3 regions of the Paenibacillus odorifer genome follow, and region 1 is predicted to be linked to each of the others. Evidence: riboswitches for the same ligand, from Rfam matches in the RefSeq annotation. Region 1 holds a riboswitch; each other region holds the start of a gene.
The links. Region 1 has a riboswitch for thiamine pyrophosphate ahead of PODO_RS12430 (ABC transporter ATP-binding protein). Riboswitches for the same ligand answer to the same signal wherever they lie in the genome.

Region 1 (5,842 bases):
TTTTTGCGTTCTTCGATGGTGGAGATCGTCATCTTTGTGATCATTTCGGCTTCGGGAATATTGGGTGTCGTCACCAATGCTAAGGGCAGCAGATGGCTGATTAAGGATTGAACCGCCTCCTGCAGCAGCAGTGTGGACCCTCCTTTAGCGACCATCACAGGATCAATTACAAGATTAGACCAGCCGTAATACTTAATTTTATCTGCCACAATGCGGATGATGTCACTGTTAAATAACATCCCGGTCTTTACGGCATCTGGTTGCAGGTCAAGTCCTATAGAATCAAGCTGCTGAATTATGGCGTCCAGAGTCACTGGATAAACCCCTTGGACACCAAGCGTATTCTGCGCTGTCACAGCTGTGAGGACGGACATGCCGTAGACAGAAAGCTCCTGAAAGGTTTTTAGATCGGCCTGAATGCCAGCACCACCGCCGCTATCGGAGCCGGCAATGGTTAGAGCTTTGGATATAATCATCGAATTCACTCCTTTGAGGGTCATTAACTGAGCTGTTTGATGCTGGATCTTTCTAGGAAGACTTCTGGTGTGACCCATGTCAGTTGATTTAGAAACTCAACCTGAAAGCTTCCCGGCCCTTGACCAGTTGTTAGTTCAGCGGCGATTTCAGCTGCTACTCCATAGAAGGAGAGGGCTTCCACTGCGGCCTCCAACGAGTCACCGCCACTTACCGCGAGAAATGCCCCCACAACAGCGCTGAGCAAGCAGCCAGTTCCTGTAACCTTCGTGAGAATAGGGTGACCGTTGCTAGCAATATAGGTGTTTTTTCCATTCGTGATCACATCGTCTTTTCCAGTTATGATGACCACACAGCTTAACTTCCTCGCAGCAGCTTCAGCCAAAAGGACTACATCGCCTTCACCTTCGCCAGCATCCACCCCTTTAATGGACCAACTCTCTCCAATGACATTAGCGACTTCAGCCACATTCCCCCGCAGTGCGGTGATTTGCATCTCATTCACTAGCTTTTGAGTGACAGCGGTCCGATAAGAAGTTGCGCCTGCACCTACCGGGTCAAGCACTAGGGGAACCCTGTGTTTATTAGCGGATTTACCAGCAAGCAACATAGATTGAATGGCGTAATCATTGAGTGTGCCGATATTTAGAACTACAGCAGACGACATAGCGGCGATGTCGATCACTTCTTCGTGGGCATCCGCCATAAAGGGAGAGGCGCCAAGCGCCAACAGACCGTTGGCTGAGAAATTGGCTACCACAATATTAGTGATGTTGTGGATCAACGGGTTGGATTCCCGTACTTTGGCTAAATAACTCATCATAATTCCTCCTCAAGCTTGTATGAACAACTAACTAAACATTACAGATTGATAAAAGCTTCCTGTGCTTTAATATCCTCTGGTAGAAGATTGTTGGTGGATAACCACTGCTGAACCTTTTCCCAAGATGTCGGGTCTTGATATCCAAAAGATTGATCGCCAGCATTCATCAGCGGCAGCAGAATCTCAAGACTTTTTTTCTCAATCTCCTTGTCGAGCGGTGAAGTTGCATCTTCATGTGCAACCAGTAAATCCAGGGCTTGTTCAGGATTCTGCTCCACAAATTCCTGTCCTTTTGTAATGGCATTTAGAAATTTTTTAAAGTAGGCTTCAGAATTTTGCAATCCTTGTTCGCTGGCCACCAGCACAAGCTCATAATAGTCAGGCACTCCGTAATCCGTTGGATTAAGCGAAGTGACCGGATGTCCCTCTTTTTCAAGGATTAGTTGTTCATGGTTGATGAACCCGCCCATTATTGCGTCTACTTGTCCAGTAGAGATCGCAGGGATGAGGTCAAAACCTACGTCAATCAGCTTGGCGGATGAAGGATCGCCTCCATCACTCTGGATCATTGTCCGAATCATCGCTTCATAGAGCGGAATGGAGGAATAGCCGATTTGTTTTCCCGCGAGCTCTTTTGGACTATGAATACTGCCAGCCTGAGGAACCATCAGATGATTCAGTGGATGCCGCACGATTGCTGCAATCGAACGTACAGGGATTTTCTCGCCGCGTGCCATAAGTACCTGAGGCTGATAACTGAGCGCTAGATCAATTTGATTCGCTGCAACAAGCTTTAGGGAATCATTGCTGTCTGCAGGCATTTTGATCTCGACATCCAAACCTTCCTCTTGGAAAAAACCTTGCTGTTGCGCAGCGTATAGAAAGGAATGAACGGCATTGGGATACCAATCAAGCATAATCGTCAGCTTGTGTGACTGCTTATTTTCGGTATTGGAGGGATCGGTTTGGGAGTTGTTATTTATCTTGTCTGCCTTCCCGCAGCTGCTTAAGAGCAAAAGTGTGCATACTAGAAATACAGAAATAAGTCCTCGTTGTGGGGATTTTAAATGATTCATTGGTTTGATCCTCTTTTCTTTAAAAATAATTGTTCGAGTAAAGCTATCGCCAGAAAAAGCACCACACCAAGCGCGGACAGCAGAAATACAGCCGCGAACATTTCATCGCTCTGCATATTTCCGGCCATTCTGCGGCTGAAGTAACCGAGTCCTTTACTGCCGCCGAGCCATTCCCCGATAGTAGCTCCGATGACGCAGTATACAATGGACAGCTTTAAGCCAGAGAAAAAAGCAGGCAACGCCAGTGGAATTTGGGTTTTGACAAGCAGCTGCCAGCGGTTTGCACCAAATGTTAATAATAAGTCCTTGTAAGTCTGGCCACTTGTACGAAGTCCATCATATGTACTCACTACGACTGGAAAAAAAGCCGTCAAAAACACCACAGCCACTTTGCTCCACAGCGAATATCCGAACCACATAATAAAAATGGGGGATAGCGCAATTAATGGGATCGTCTGGCTAATGATAAGAAAGGGATAGATGGCCTTTTCTATGGGGCGATACAGGAACATTCCAGTGCCCAGCAATACACCACAAATAACAGAAAGGACAAAACCCACCAGTATCTCCTGTAACGTTGCCAATAAATGCTGTCCGAATAATAATTGCCTGTGCTCGATCAATGCGATTCCAATAGAGGAAGGTGCAGGGAGAATAAAGGCTGGAATCATGTGAAGGCGAACAGCCGACTCCCAGATTACAAGAATGAGCAGTACCAGAAGAAGGAAGGGACCATAGTTGTCTAGATATTTTTTAAAAGGTATAGGTTGCATGCAATCTTCGCTCCAACTCTTCCCGTAGTGCTATAAACCGGGGTTCATAGTTCATCTTATAATGTCTTGGCCTTGGTAGATCCACAACGATCTCCTGTAATTCGCTGTGCGCACCGCCAGATAATAAATAAATCCGGTCACTGAGCAATAGTGCTTCTTCCAGATCATGAGTGATGAGCATAATCGTCTGATTCAATTCACCCCATAACTCCAACAGCCAACGGTGTATCTCGCGTTTGGTCATGGCATCGAGAGCGCCAAAGGGCTCATCCAGCAGCATCAGACCAGTTCCGCCTCCAGCCACTAAGGTGCGCAGAAATGCGACTCGCTGTTTCATTCCACCCGAAAGTTCATGGGGATAAGCCTTCTCTACATCTGCTAAGCCGAAGCGGGTCAACATTTCCCGAATCTGAGTGATCGTTTCTTGTTTATTGAATCTGGGCTTGATCTCCCAAGGCAAAAGGCAGTTGTCGAGCACTGTCCTCCAAGGCAGCAATAAATCCTGCTGAGGCATATAAGCGATCTGACCTAAACGACTAGCGGTTGACGGGTGCGTAGAGAGTTTTATTTTTCCGTGAGTAGGTTCGAGTAAACCGGCAATCGTTTTGAAAAATGTACTTTTCCCGCATCCGCTAGCACCTACTACGGAGACGAATTCCCCTTGCCTGATATCCATAGATAGATCTGCGAATACAGGGGGGTGCTCAGATTCCGGAAAAGAGTAGGTTAGGCCTTGAATAGATAAAATGGTCGTGATGATCTAACCTCCTAAAATTTTTGTGGAGCGCCTAAACAAATAAAGACCCATCCATTTCCAGAGGAAATGAATGGGTCAAAAAGTTCATTCTGCATAATAACACTTAACATGCTTGATGAAAATTCTGCTCCACTTCCCTCCGCTGGTATGATCCAGATCAGGTTCCAAGGGTCCGGAGCTTGAAGCTCCGTCTCAGTCGGCCGACTCCCCTAGTGAAATAACAGGTCCATATTAATTTGTTTATAAATATACCATATCTTTCTGAGAAGTAAAGAGAGAAAGAAGTGAAGGATTAATCCAAGATTGGGTAAGATATAGGTAGGAATCTAGTTAATATTATAATTCCGATGTATATAATCGGAAAAAAGTATTGACGATCATGTGATGGCAGTGTACTATTCAATTTACCGGAAAAAAACCGGATAGAGAGAGGGGATTTAATAATGAAAAAATGGAGTTTAACTATTATATTGGCGTTAACCGTGGTCCTTGTAGCGGCTTGCGGCAATAATTCGAATACCAATACGGCTGCTGAACCTACAGCTGGAACGAATGGTGGAGCAGCATCTTCAGCGCAAAACAGTTTGGAGGCTGTGAAAGCCAGCGGCAAATTGCGGATAGGTACAGAAGGGACTTATGCGCCTTTTACTTATCATGACACTGCGGGGAAATTGACTGGTTTTGACGTGGAAATTGCTGAAGAAGTAGCAAAGCGTTTAGGTGTTAAAGCTGAATTTTTTGAAACTCAGTGGGATGGTATTTTCGCTGGAATGGATGCGAAACGGTTTGATGTAATCTTTAATGAAGTTTCCATTAACGAAGATCGCAAAGTGAAATATGATTTCTCTGAACCCTATATCGTATCCAAAGCAGTATTGATTGTGAGCGAAGACAATGAGGATATTAAGACCTTTGCCGATCTTAAGGGTAAAAAAGCCGGACAATCCCTGACAAGTAACTTATCCGACATCGCTCGTGAGAACGGTGCTGAAATCGTAGCTACGGACGGTTTCAATCAAGCGATGGACCTGCTGACTTCGGGACGTATTGATGCAACTGTGAATGATGGCTTGTCTTATCTGGATCTGAAAAAACAAAAACCAGATGCAAAAATTAAAGTGGTTGATGAGATTCCTGAAGGATCACAAAGTGCCGCGGTATTCCTGAAAGGTAATGATGAGCTGGTGAAAGCGGTCAGTGATGCGATTACAGAGATGAAGAGTGATGGAACGTACTTGAAAATTTCCGAGAAATACTTTGGAGCTGACGTTTCAAAATAATACAAGGCTAGCAAGGCTAATTAAGCCTGGAAGCTAAAAAGGATGTCTGAATAATGGATGACCGCAAAATACAAATTTTCTTAGACACACTGCTACCCCTGCTAAAAGCCGGGGTGGCTTTTACCATTCCGTTGGCGCTACTTTCCTTTGTGCTTGGATTGATTTTGGCGATCCTAACCGCGCTGGCACGTCTTTCACCGTGGGTAATTCCGAAGCTAATCGCCCGTTTTTATGTGTGGGTTATTCGAGGAACCCCATTGTTAGTGCAGCTATTTATTATATTTTATGGTTTGCCGGCTGTTGGTATTGTACTCGACCCCTTCATTGCCGCCACCATTGGATTTACCCTTAGCGTAGGGGCTTATTCATCGGAAATCGTACGCGCTGCTATCCTGTCGATACATAAAGGCCAATGGGAAGCTGCCTTCTCAGTCGGGATGACTCGTGGGCAGGCTCTGCGCCGCGTAATTCTGCCACAAGCTGCGCGCGTTTCTGTACCGCCGTTGTCCAATTCCTTTATTAGCTTGGTTAAAGATACTTCGCTTGCAGCGATCATCACCTATACGGAGATGTTTAGAACCGCACAGCAGGTAGCCTCTACCACTTATGAGCCTCTGCTGGTATACTCCGAAGCAGGATTGTTTTATTTAGTGTTCTGT
Region 2 (5,842 bases), 2.4 Mb from region 1:
TGTTCGAACCCGCTTAACCCAACCTTGGCAAGCCACTGGCGTGCTTCCTCGCGGGCTCCATCCCGCAGTGCGCCCTTGATCTCCCCAGCAAGCAGCACATTATCCTCAATCGTACGCCAAGGAAAAAGAGCAGGCTGCTGCGGCATATAACTAATTTCACCGCGTTGACCTGTAACGACCTTACCGTTCATGCGGATCGTGCCTGCATCGGGTTTCACAAGGCCGCCAATCATATGGAATAAGGTGCTTTTTCCGCAGCCGGAAGGACCAACGATCGAAACGAATTCTTGTTGCTCTACCTTGAGAGAGACATTATTCAGAACTTTTGTCTCACGGCGACGATGGAAAAAAGATTTGGAGATGCCGCTCACTTCAAGGGCGGGTGCCGCGGTATGAGCTTCAGGAGAGCTGGTGACTTCTGTTGTTCTGTGTTGCATTTGCATCGCTTGAGACATACAGGCATCTTCCTTTCTATGAGTTACGGCGCGGCTTCCAGCGAACCAGCCATTTTTCCAGCAATGCAATAATAGCAAAGAGTACAAGACTTAAAAGTACAATAATAACAATAGCGACAAACATCCGATCCGTACGATAAGCGGATTTCTGCAGAAGCATATAATAGCCAATACCCTTATCCGCGCCAATCCATTCAGCGACCACGGCGCCCATAACCGCATAAGTAGCAGATATTTTTACACCGGAAAATAGTGCCGGGATAGAAGAGGGCAGCTCCAGCTTGGTAAAGATTTGCCACTTGCTTGCGCCAGCCATTTTCATATAATTCATCATGACCTGATCACTTTGGGCCAGGCCGCCCATCGCAGCGACAGCTACAGGGAAGAAACATACTAGTGTAATCAGCACGATTTTGGGCAAAAGACCAAAGCCGAACCAGATAATGAGCAGGGGGCCGAGCGCGATGGAGGGAACATTTTGACTCAGAATAATGAGTGGATAAAAAGCCCGTCTAGCCCAAGGCAAAAGATGCAAAAGCAAAGCGACGATCAGACCTACCCCCGTACCGATGGGAAAACCAATTAAAGTGAGCCGCAGCGTAGCCATCGTATGAGCCCAAAGACCAGAAGCGTTACTGGTGGATTCACGGGCAATATCAGCAGGACTCGGCAGAATCCAGGATTCAATATGAAATACAGATACAGATAGCTGCCATACGGTTAAAAAGAAGACGACCGCCACAAGGGGCGGCCATATTAGCTTCCAGGTCGATCTCACGGCCGATATTTCTCCGTCAATTTATCCATGCTGATTCCGTTAGGATTATGAGCGATTTTGATCTGCGAAATTACGCTTGGACTGCCTGCTTCGATCAACGCCTCTTGCATCTGACGCACAACCTCCAGCAGCTCGCTAAGCTCACCTTCCATTGTGGTTTCCAGCGGATTCACCTGATGTTTAACACCGGATTTTTGAATGACCTCAATCGCTTTATCTACGTATGGGATGGAATCCTCATTGTTCGGAGTTTTTGGAATTACTTGAATGCTTAGTAGGGTGTTAGCCACAATAATCAATCCTCTCATTTTATATGGTAAGTTCAAAAAGCCAACTTTGATAACGAAGTAATTCAGGAAGCAAACTCGACATCGAATCTTGAACGAACTTGGGAAGTCCGGTACTCACGTAGCACATCACTACGCTCCGTTCCTCCTTCCTCAAGTAACGTCCAACCTTCTTGGTTCTGAAAGCTGACTTTTTGAACTCTTAAATTATAAGGTAAGTTCAAAAAGCCAACTTTGATAACGAAGTAATTCAGGAAGCAAACTCGACGTCGAATCTTGAACGAACTTGGGAAGTCCGGTACTCACGTAGCACATCACTACGCTCCGTTCCTCCTTCCTCAAGTAACGTCCAACCTTCTTGGTTCTGAAAGCCGTCTTTTTGAACTCTTAAATTATAAGGTAAGTTCAAAAAGCCAACTTTGATAACGAAGTAACTCAGGAAGCAAACTCGACATCGAATCTTGAACGAACTTGGGAAGTCCGGTACTCACGTAGCACATCACTACGCTCCGTTCCTCCTTCCTCAAGTAACGTCCAACCTTCTTGGTTCTGAAAGCCGTCTTTTTGAACTCTTAAATTATAAGGTAAGTTCAAAAAGCCAACTTTGATAACGAAGTAATTCAGGAAGCAAACTCGACGTCGAATCTTGAACGAACTTGGGAAGTCCGGTACTCACGTAGCACATCACTACGCTCCGTTCCTCCTTCCTCAAGTAACGTCCAACCTTCTTGGTTCTGAAGTCCGCTCTCTACTCCGCCGGTAAAAAATCATTACTGAATGCACTAGCAGCATCCAGCGGTTTATCCAGCAACTTCAGATCGTACATCCAGTCGCCATAATTCTGCCAGACCTCGGTTTTTTGCTCGCCCCAGCGGGCAGCATCGTCCTTGTATTTTGGGCTAAGCCATTTTTGACTAGCTAGGACAAGGTCGGCGTCCAGGTCAGGAACGGCCTTTGATAACATACCGGCAGCCTCTTCCGGATGATCAATGGCATATTGATAACCTTTTGATGTGGCTTTCATGAAGGCCTTCACCAGATCAGGATGATCTGCAATTTGCTTCTCACTCGTCGTCAGCACAGGCGTGTAATAATCGAGCTGCGGCGCATAATCCTTTAAGTACAGCATATCCAATGGCTCGCCACGCAACTCAGCCTCAACACCAGTCCAAGCGTAGAAAATCCAGGCGAAATCAATGTCACGTTTGACGGCGGTAAAATAATCAGCTTCACCGATACTGATCAGCTTCACCTTTTTCACATCGCCACCTTCAGGATCCATGATAGCTTTCATGGCTGCTTCTTCCGCCGGTGAGCCCCAGCCTCCGTAGGTTTTACCTTCGAAATCCTTTGGTGATTTAATATTGCGATCTACTGGAGCAGCGAATCCCGACGTATTATGCTGAATAATAGCTGCTATCGAGACAAGGGGTACGCCTTGTAGACGGGCTAGTGTTAATCCTTCTTGGGCGCTGATGCCAAATGCGGCTTCGCCAGAAGTAACCATAGTATCAGAACCCGCTGCGCCTGGCTGAACGATCTCGACGTCCAGACCTTCTTCAGCGTAGTAACCAAGATCCTTAGCTACGTATAGACCGGTATGATTTGTGTTCGGTGTCCAGTCGAGTGCGACTTTAACTTTGGTGAGCTCTTTTGGAGCATCCGTCCCAGCCGCAGCAGTTGGATCAGTAGCATTTGCTTTGTTTCCGGCTGTATTCCCAGTGTTGCTGCCGCATCCGGCAATGGCAAGAATGAGTACACAGGTGAGGCACAACGTATGTGCTTTTTTAAGGTGCATGTCTTCTTCTCTCCTTTAAGGTTACAAGAATCCCGTCTTCACAACATGAACCGTAAAGTGTAGTATGTACGTTTTTCTACATCTTTTAGTGATCTTACAAAAAAAGCGCCCCGAGTGATCGGGACGCTGGCTTGGCGCAAGGTTAGTTAAGGTCACAGGGACCAGAACCAATTGGCGATTCCTACGCTGGCATTATCCAGATCAGGTATAAGGGTCAGTATCTTGTGGGATACAATCTCAGCCGGCCAATTCCAGCACCCCTGGTTCTATGAAGTTAACGGGTATTTCTATGTGCAATATAAGTAAGCATAAGTTTTGTACCCATACTTTATATCTTATATTTCTCGCATACGGTGTATTATAGACGGCTGTACTCGGAATGTCTAGTAGTGCACTCCTGAATTTTTCCAATCCAGTAGTTTCTTTTTTGCTAGTCTAGATCTTTATATTTCTTGCGGTGACGCCGTTTAAGCTCACTAACCAGCGCCCCTAGCGTGAGGACAACGCTGATCAGAATCCCGCTCATGATCACGAAGAGGGCAAGAAATTCAAAGGGAGAATAACCAATCATTTTACTCCATTGAATCTTTCCATCCAGATCGTCAATGACCTGATTCATGCCGTAAATCCCGCTTACTACCGTAAATACAGTGAGAATCATCAGCAGATTATCCCGTCGCTTGGACTGAAACTTATCCTGATACTGAAACAGGTCATTTAAGGTTTCTTTCACTTCCTCGAACAAAGCATCGTTTCCGTATACTTTACGCAGCTGAAGAAATATCTCCCGGCCCTGCGACTGGGAAATCAACTCCAAGAAGTAGAACTTTGCCGAGAACTTATTGATGGAGTAGATTAGATTGTCTATTTCCTCATAATCATGATTAATCCGAAGTCGGGAGTGCATATTGGCGAGCTTTAGCAGAACGATTTTATGGAAAATATTGAGTAAAAATCCGTAATAATATTGCCCGTACATCTGGTTGGCTAGACTAACAGCAATCTCCTGTTCAGCGCGGGTCATGCAGCAAAAGGTCTGCTCATTCATCATATAATACGTGTCTGGACCCCAGCGATTATAGGAGTGTTCATGACAATAGTTCGCAATATACGCTGGATCGCTGGCACTGGCATAGGGCTTTCCGTTGAGATCAATTCCATCAAGCTGTGAGGCGCGATAGCGCAGATTTACACTAATCTCATCAGAGCTTTCTTCATTCTGAAAGCCATAAAAAGCTTGCACCTGCATTCTTTCATCTACGAAAAAAGGAAGGGTCTCGAAATAAGCCCCATTGATATCCGATTGATCCAGATATGGCTCCAGTCCATCCACCAAATTTCGGAAGACAAAATCCTCTACCATCTCATAGGTCTGTTCCCCGCAATGAATATAAGTGTAATCATCCTGTATGAAGGTATTCTCTAGCGCACGGAAACGATCCGCGAATTCTAGGGCAATACTAAAGGGAATTGAATCCCCCTCCAGCTGGACACGTATCGTCACGAATCCAAGCTGAAAAGGACATATGAATATATCCGTCGAGAGAATTTTGAAAAATATAGATTGCTGCGGAATCTCCAGAATGCAGTCGAGATTATTTACTCTGGAAAAACGGCGAAACGAGTCGGCATCCTTCCTGCGTGGAAAAAGGACATGTGCAGCAAACGGTAAATAGGTGCGCTCCATACGTTCATGGGAAACACAGTAGCCATCTCCGTAATAGGCAGCTTCAAGCTCTTTATTATCCAGAAAAAAACGTGTGAAGCCGTCGTCCTGTAATTGCTGGATAAGCTGCTTAGAATCGCCCTTTTTTATAGAAAAGGGAAATATAAACTGCATGAGCGCAGTATGTAACAAAGGCTCAGTTGAAGACTCATTCATTCATCGTCCATCCTTGTGCTCAGAATATGCTTATAGATCACATTACCCTAAAAGGATAACGTTGATACTGTTCTAAATACGGGAACTCTTTCCTTTCAACGCTTGCATGGACTGGAACCTCCATGCGGCAATGCTTAGCAGAAACAAGAAGGCGGCAAAAGCGGCCAGTAATCCGGCTGTTTGTGCCACTTCTAAATGGTCCATAGACCAGCCCATAAACAGAGGTAGCAAAGCACCGCCAACACCTCCGGAAGCAATCATAATGCTGGGTGTTGACTCTTCGGTGCAAGGCAGCATTTTGCTGGAGTAGACTAAAGCAATGGAGAAAATACCGGACATAAACAGCCCCAGCAGCAGAATTACAATGAAAGCAGCCATTCGATTGTCAGTGAACGGAAAGAGTGCCAGCAGTAACAAGGTTAGTAAACAGCTGCTGAGAATGTACACGCGATAAGATATTTTTTCGGCAATTACACCCGCAAACAATCTTCCTGTAGACATCGCCAGCCAAAAGAAAGTGACTGTCAGTGCTGCGGCAGACTCCGTCATCCCTAGCTTGGCAATAAAGATAGCCGGCATAAAGTTGACTAAACTCATCTCTGTGCCTACATAAAGAAAAAAGAAAACGATGAAGATCCCTAA
Region 3 (5,842 bases), 720 kb from region 1:
AATCAACATAAAGTGAGTGTAACTAACTATTCCATGGGAGGACGCTCGTTTAAAAATGCCTATACAGAAGGTCGACTTAACGACATTTTACTGAGTGGCAGCATTGGGGATTATGTGTTTATTCAATTCGGACACAATGATGAGAGTGCAGATGAGTTCAGACGTTACGGCAGAGGTTCGACTGAGGCAATGTATGAAAACTACCTTAAAGAAGTTTATCTCCCTGCGATCCAAGCCCGGGGCATGATACCGGTACTGGTAACGCCAATGTCCAGAATTAAAGGGAATGCAAGTCCGGGATATATCTATGAGAATTCTTTTAAATCAAGAAAGTTTGTAGATATTCTTAAACGGGTTGCAGATGAATCTGGAGTTACACTTATTGACCTTAACTCGGAAAGTCTGAAATATTATAACGAGATCGGAGTAGAAGCGATAACAGCCCTCTTCATGTCAATTGAAGCCGGAGAAACGCCAGGCAAAACAAATGACGGAAGTTACGCTAACGGGCATCCTTCAAAGAAAATCGATGGGACTCATTTTAAAGAAGCGCTCGCCAAACAATTTTCGCGGATGATTGTTACGGAGCTTGTAGAGAAAGGTGCTACTGGCGATTCTACTGCTGCCTCCATTACTGCTTATCTTAAAGGGAACGTTAAGCATGCGGCACTAACAGGCAACTGGGATAAGGTTTTTCCGGAAATAACTAATGATACGACGACCGGGGAAGCTGCTTATTACCGCAATCAAATTGAAAAATTAATCCAGCTGGGAGTAATGGGCAAAGACCGTCAAGGGAATTTTAAGCCAGATACGGAGATGACAGTTGCTGAATTCACACGCAGTATTTCTAAGTTAATGAAAGTGGAAAGATCAGATCTTGCCTATTATCCGAAAGGTAAGCTGTCACGTGAAACGATGGGTGCTATTCTCTATGATGTTTACCAAGTAAAGTTTGCTAATAAACCTAAGTACATGACTGATTATAACGGCACAGCAGTAGTGCCAGGAGATCCTGGTTATGATTTCAATCTGGATCCAGGAGCTAGAGGAGCGATGTACTATCCACTTGTATCCTGGCAGCAGCTGGTTGATACGGCGGACATTTCTCCCTTTTTAATTTCAAAAGTGAAAAGTGCTTATGAATTAGGGCTTATTAGATCTGAAGTGGGGATTGCTAGAGGTCAAATGGTCAATGGGACAGAACTAGAACCTAAAGCCATAGTGACCCGGGAGAAAGCAGCTAAGGCTCTTTATTTTATGTGGGTACTGGAACATGAAGTGAATGCAGAAAATCATGTTTCTTCTTTGAAATAGTTAGGGTGAACAATTCAAGGCACAGCAGCGGTGCTGTGCCTTTTTGTATGCAGTGAAGTCCTCTCCACTTACAGCAGTTTACATCCACGGTTGTTTATTTCTACTTGCATTGTGGTAAGTAAGATTCGTAAAGCGATTTAAGAAAATGACAAACCCAGCGTATAAACGTGCATTGTTGTGCCATCCTAAGATGATCAGTTAACTATCAATTTGCTTAACGAGAGGAGATAGGGAAGATGTCAGGCAATAATAAACAAGCTACAAAAACCTTACCCCCACAGGAGCAGCATCATCAGCCAGGGATTGAGAGTGAAATGACGCCGCTGCCCAAATACGAGCCGGCAAATTATAAAGCAGCAGGTAAACTGCAAGACAAGGCGGCGTTGATTACCGGTGGAGACAGCGGAATTGGGCGTGCAGTTGCTGTGCTTTTTGCTAAAGAAGGTGCTGATGTGGTCATTTCATATCTTAATGAACACTCAGATGCAGAGGAAACTAAACGTCAGGTCGAGCAGGAAGGCCGCAAATGTATCCTAATTCCAGGTGATATCGGTGACGAGAAATTCTGTAAGGATCTTATTAAACAGACGGTAGAGGGCTTAGGAAAGCTTGATATTCTCATCAATAACGCGGCGGAGCAACATCCGCAAGCTAAGATCGAGGATATTACTTCCGAGCAGCTAGAGCGTACTTTCCGTACGAATATATTTGCGATGTTCTATTTAACAAAAGCAGCTATGCCTCATTTAAAAGCAGGATCTACAATTATAAATACAACTTCAATTACCGCTTATCGCGGAAGCCCGCAGCTGCTGGACTATTCATCAACTAAAGGAGCTATCCTGAGTTTCACACGATCTTTGTCCACGAATCTGGCGGAGAAGGGCATACGGGTAAACGGTGTAGCACCAGGTCCAATCTGGACACCGCTAATTCCCTCTACCTTTGATGCGAAGCAGGTTAGCGAGTTTGGAGGCACGCAGCCTATGAAACGGCCTGGACAACCAGAGGAGCTGGCGCCAGCCTATGTATATCTTGCCTCTGACGATTCCAGTTATGTGACTGGACAGGTTATTCATGTAAATGGTGGCGAGGTAGTAAACGGTTAGATTAGTACAGCTAATGTGAATAAATGGGTGTATTTCAATAAAAAAATATGTTACTATAAACCACGTTAGCATTTTAAAATTGTATATTTATGTCACTAGGGGTGCCGATTGGCTGAGACGGAATGGATTTCCGGACCCTTTGAACCTGATCTGGTTAAGACCAGCGTAGGGAAGTGGAGAACGAATTTCTGTTGTCGGGCTATTTGTAGTACCGTCTATTTACAGATTCTGACTGCCTTCCTTACGGGGGCAGTTTTTTTGTTTTTTACTGACCTACAGGGAAGTGAGAGAGAGGAGATCGCGAGTGGTACAAGCTGAGATCCATCTAATATCAGACGGCAAGCAGCAGTTGAGACAATTTGTTGAACTGGCTGTCACGGTGCAGACATGGGTCGATTATATTCACTTAAGAGAGAAGCAATGTCCAGCACGCGAACTGCTCTCTGCGGCACAGGAGCTGTTGGCTGCCGGTATACCCGCTACCAAACTGATAATCAATGACCGGATCGATGTAGCATTGGCAGCTGGTGCCGCGGGTGTTCAGTTGGCTGGGCACAGTCTGAGCCCGGTTACAGCCCGGCGAATTGCACCTCAGCTTTGGCTGGGGAGATCGGTTCATTCTCCGGAAGAAGCGGCGAATGCTTCAGAGCAGGGAGCTGATTATTGCTTGTTTGGCCATGTATTTCCCTCGGCGAGCAAGCTAGGGCTGCCCGCACGTGGGTTAGAGCTGCTTGCAGAAACGGTGAAGACTAGCTCTATTCCTGTAATTGCGATTGGCGGAATTGGTCCCGCTAATGCGGCGCAGATCATTAGGCAAGGTGCGGCAGGAGTTGCTGTGATGTCCGGTATTTGCGGAGCGGATGATCCTTATGAGGCCGCCAAAGCTATTCATAAGGCGGTTCATTCATAGCCGGGAGGTAAAAGCATGGGCGAAGGGGGGGATTCAGAATGAAGCTGTTGATTAACGGGAAATCCGCAGAGTGTTCTGGTGGTATTCAAACTATAGCTGATTTGATCAGTCTTCCTGAGTGGTCGGGTCGTCTGATGATCATTGAGCTGAATGGTGAAATTGTCAGTAAGGAGAATTATGAAAGTACTGCTCTGAGCGAGGATGATCGTTTGGAACTGGTGCACTTTGTTGGTGGGGGTTGAGATGGAGCGGTAAAGAATTTTGAGAAATTTATAAGAACCAAAGGGAGGTAATTTCATGCATGACCCGTTACATATTGGCGGCATCGAATTAACCAGTAGATTATTTATCGGAACCGGAAAATATAGCCGGAATACGCTGATCCCCGAAGTGATTGCTAGCTCTGGTTCTCAGGTAATTACTGTAGCGCTTCGCCGAGTGGACCCGCAAGGTGGAGCAGAAAATATCATGAACCACATTCCCGGCCATATGACTCTTCTGCCTAATACCTCAGGAGCGCGCACAGCGGAAGAGGCAGTCCGTATTGCGAGATTAGCAAGAGCTGCGGGACTGGGGAACTGGGTCAAGATCGAAGTGATCAATGATCAGAAATACCTGCTTCCAGATAATCTGGAGACCATACGAGCTACAGAGATTTTAGCAGCGGAGGGTTTTGTAGTATTGCCTTATATGAGTCCGGACCTTTCGGCTGCTTTACGTCTGAGAGATGCCGGTGCTGCTGCTGTGATGCCGCTTGGTGCGCCGATCGGGACGAATCGCGGCCTGCGCACCAAGGAGCTTGTGCGTATTCTTATTGAAGAAGTGAATTTGCCGATTATTGTAGATGCCGGAATTGGCAAGCCCTCGGAAGCGGCGGAAGCAATGGAGATGGGGGCCGCTGCTGTTCTGCTTAATACGGCTATCGCAACGGCACGTAATCCGCTCGTCATGGCGGAAGCGTTCCGCGAGGCGATATCCGCTGGCCGCAAAGCTTATTTGGCAGGACTCGGTCCTGTAGAAGAAGTTGCTTTTGCTTCGTCACCGTTGACTGGATTTCTGAACTGAATTTGACAGGTTCACCAAAGGAGGGAGGATTAGCATGAGCTTTTTTGACACACTGGCCCGCTTGGAGCAGTATCCTTATGAGCAGCTGTGGAAGGAGTTCCGGGAGGATGACGTTAAGCGGGCGCTTGGAAAAGGCAAGCTGAACGAAAATGATTTGCTGGCATTGCTCTCTCCGGCAGCAACGCCGCTGCTAGAGGAGATGGCGCAAGCTGCACAGCGACTGACCCGTGCACATTTTGGTTATTCAATGCAGCTGTTCACACCGATGTATCTTGCGGATTTTTGTGTGAATCATTGTACCTACTGCAGCTTCAGCTCCATTTATGATTTTCCGCGCAAAAAGCTGTCCTTGGAGGAGGTTCGCAGGGAGGCTGAGAAGATTGCAGCTACAGGTCTGCGGCATATCCTCATTTTGACTGGTGAATCGCGCCGGGAGAATCCTGTCTCATATATTAAGGATTGTGTAGATGTACTCAGGGAATTTTTTTCCTCCGTCAGTATTGAGATAAATCCTCTATCAACTGCAGAATATAAAGAGCTTCTTCAAGCAGGGGTGGATGGACTAACACTATACCAAGAGGTGTACCACCAGGAGACTTACAAAAAGCTGCATGTTAAAGGGCCTAAAAGAAACTACCGAAATCGCCTGGATGCACCTGAACGCGGCTGTCAGGCAGGTTTTCGTTCTGTGAATATTGGTACGTTGCTCGGGATGTACGATTGGCGGCAAGAGGCATTCCAAAGTGCCATGCATGCCCGCTATCTACAGGATCGGTATCCAGATTGCGAGATCAGCCTGTCACCCCCACGGTTTCGGCCTTATTTAGGGGAATTTAACCCAGAGTGCGATGTTACCGATCGATCACTAGTGCAGATTATTTTGGCATACCGGTTATTTTTACCCCGTTCGGGCATTACTTTATCTACAAGAGAGCCTGCCTCTCTACGCGATCATTTAATTCATCTAGGAATAACTAAGATGTCAGCCGGGGTCACTACTGAGGTGGGCGGTCACACTAATGCAGGGGGAACTCCGCAATTCGAAATATCCGATAGCCGCAGTGTGCAGGAGATTACGGAAATGCTATATACGAAGGGTTTGCAGCCGATTTTTAAAGACTGGGATATCCTGACTGAATCAGTAACGTAACGCTTGTATTTTTATTATTAATCACTAAAGGGACCCCTGCGAGATTCATGCGGAGGTCCTTTTTTCTATTGTGTAGATGGTGTTTAGTTTCCGGCAGAGAGCTCATCGAGAGACATTTCGAAGCTCGGTGCCATATGAGCCAGAAAATAATCCACTTCCTGCAGGCCAAGCCCACGAAGTTTTGCTGCTGTCTGCTCCTTCGCGGCGGCAAATTCTCGGTTGCCTGCAGCAACCTCCCATACGCATTTCAAATAAGCATCCAGCCGATCAGCGGCTTTCACATAGCTGTGC

Region 2: another riboswitch for thiamine pyrophosphate. It lies ahead of PODO_RS02070 (ABC transporter substrate-binding protein); the one in region 1 lies ahead of PODO_RS12430 (ABC transporter ATP-binding protein).
Region 3: another riboswitch for thiamine pyrophosphate. It lies ahead of PODO_RS09190 (thiamine phosphate synthase); the one in region 1 lies ahead of PODO_RS12430 (ABC transporter ATP-binding protein).

Annotation. Positions count from the first base shown of each region.
Region 1 covers NZ_CP009428.1:2,901,578-2,907,419, forward strand. The annotation lists gene thiD (bifunctional hydroxymethylpyrimidine kinase/phosphomethylpyrimidine kinase) at 1-476, opposite strand, end outside; gene thiM (hydroxyethylthiazole kinase) at 500-1,294, opposite strand; gene PODO_RS12420 (ABC transporter substrate-binding protein) at 1,336-2,373, opposite strand; gene PODO_RS12425 (ABC transporter permease) at 2,370-3,146, opposite strand; gene PODO_RS12430 (ABC transporter ATP-binding protein) at 3,127-3,822, opposite strand; TPP riboswitch at 4,021-4,124, opposite strand; gene PODO_RS12435 (amino acid ABC transporter substrate-binding protein) at 4,347-5,183, shown strand; gene PODO_RS12440 (amino acid ABC transporter permease) at 5,237-5,842, shown strand, end outside.
Region 2 covers NZ_CP009428.1:471,963-477,804, forward strand. The annotation lists gene PODO_RS02055 (ABC transporter ATP-binding protein) at 1-437, opposite strand, end outside; gene PODO_RS02060 (ABC transporter permease) at 472-1,233, opposite strand; gene PODO_RS02065 (thiamine-binding protein) at 1,230-1,523, opposite strand; gene PODO_RS02070 (ABC transporter substrate-binding protein) at 2,269-3,318, opposite strand; TPP riboswitch at 3,480-3,590, opposite strand; gene PODO_RS02075 (magnesium transporter CorA family protein) at 3,749-5,200, opposite strand; gene PODO_RS02080 (MFS transporter) at 5,273-5,842, opposite strand, start outside.
Region 3 covers NZ_CP009428.1:2,183,026-2,188,867, forward strand. The annotation lists gene PODO_RS09175 (GDSL-type esterase/lipase family protein) at 1-1,317, shown strand, start outside; gene PODO_RS09180 (SDR family oxidoreductase) at 1,554-2,426, shown strand; TPP riboswitch at 2,514-2,615, shown strand; gene PODO_RS09190 (thiamine phosphate synthase) at 2,731-3,336, shown strand; gene thiS (sulfur carrier protein ThiS) at 3,375-3,578, shown strand; gene PODO_RS09200 (thiazole synthase) at 3,634-4,401, shown strand; gene thiH (2-iminoacetate synthase ThiH) at 4,436-5,551, shown strand; gene yfbR (5'-deoxynucleotidase) at 5,635-5,842, opposite strand, start outside.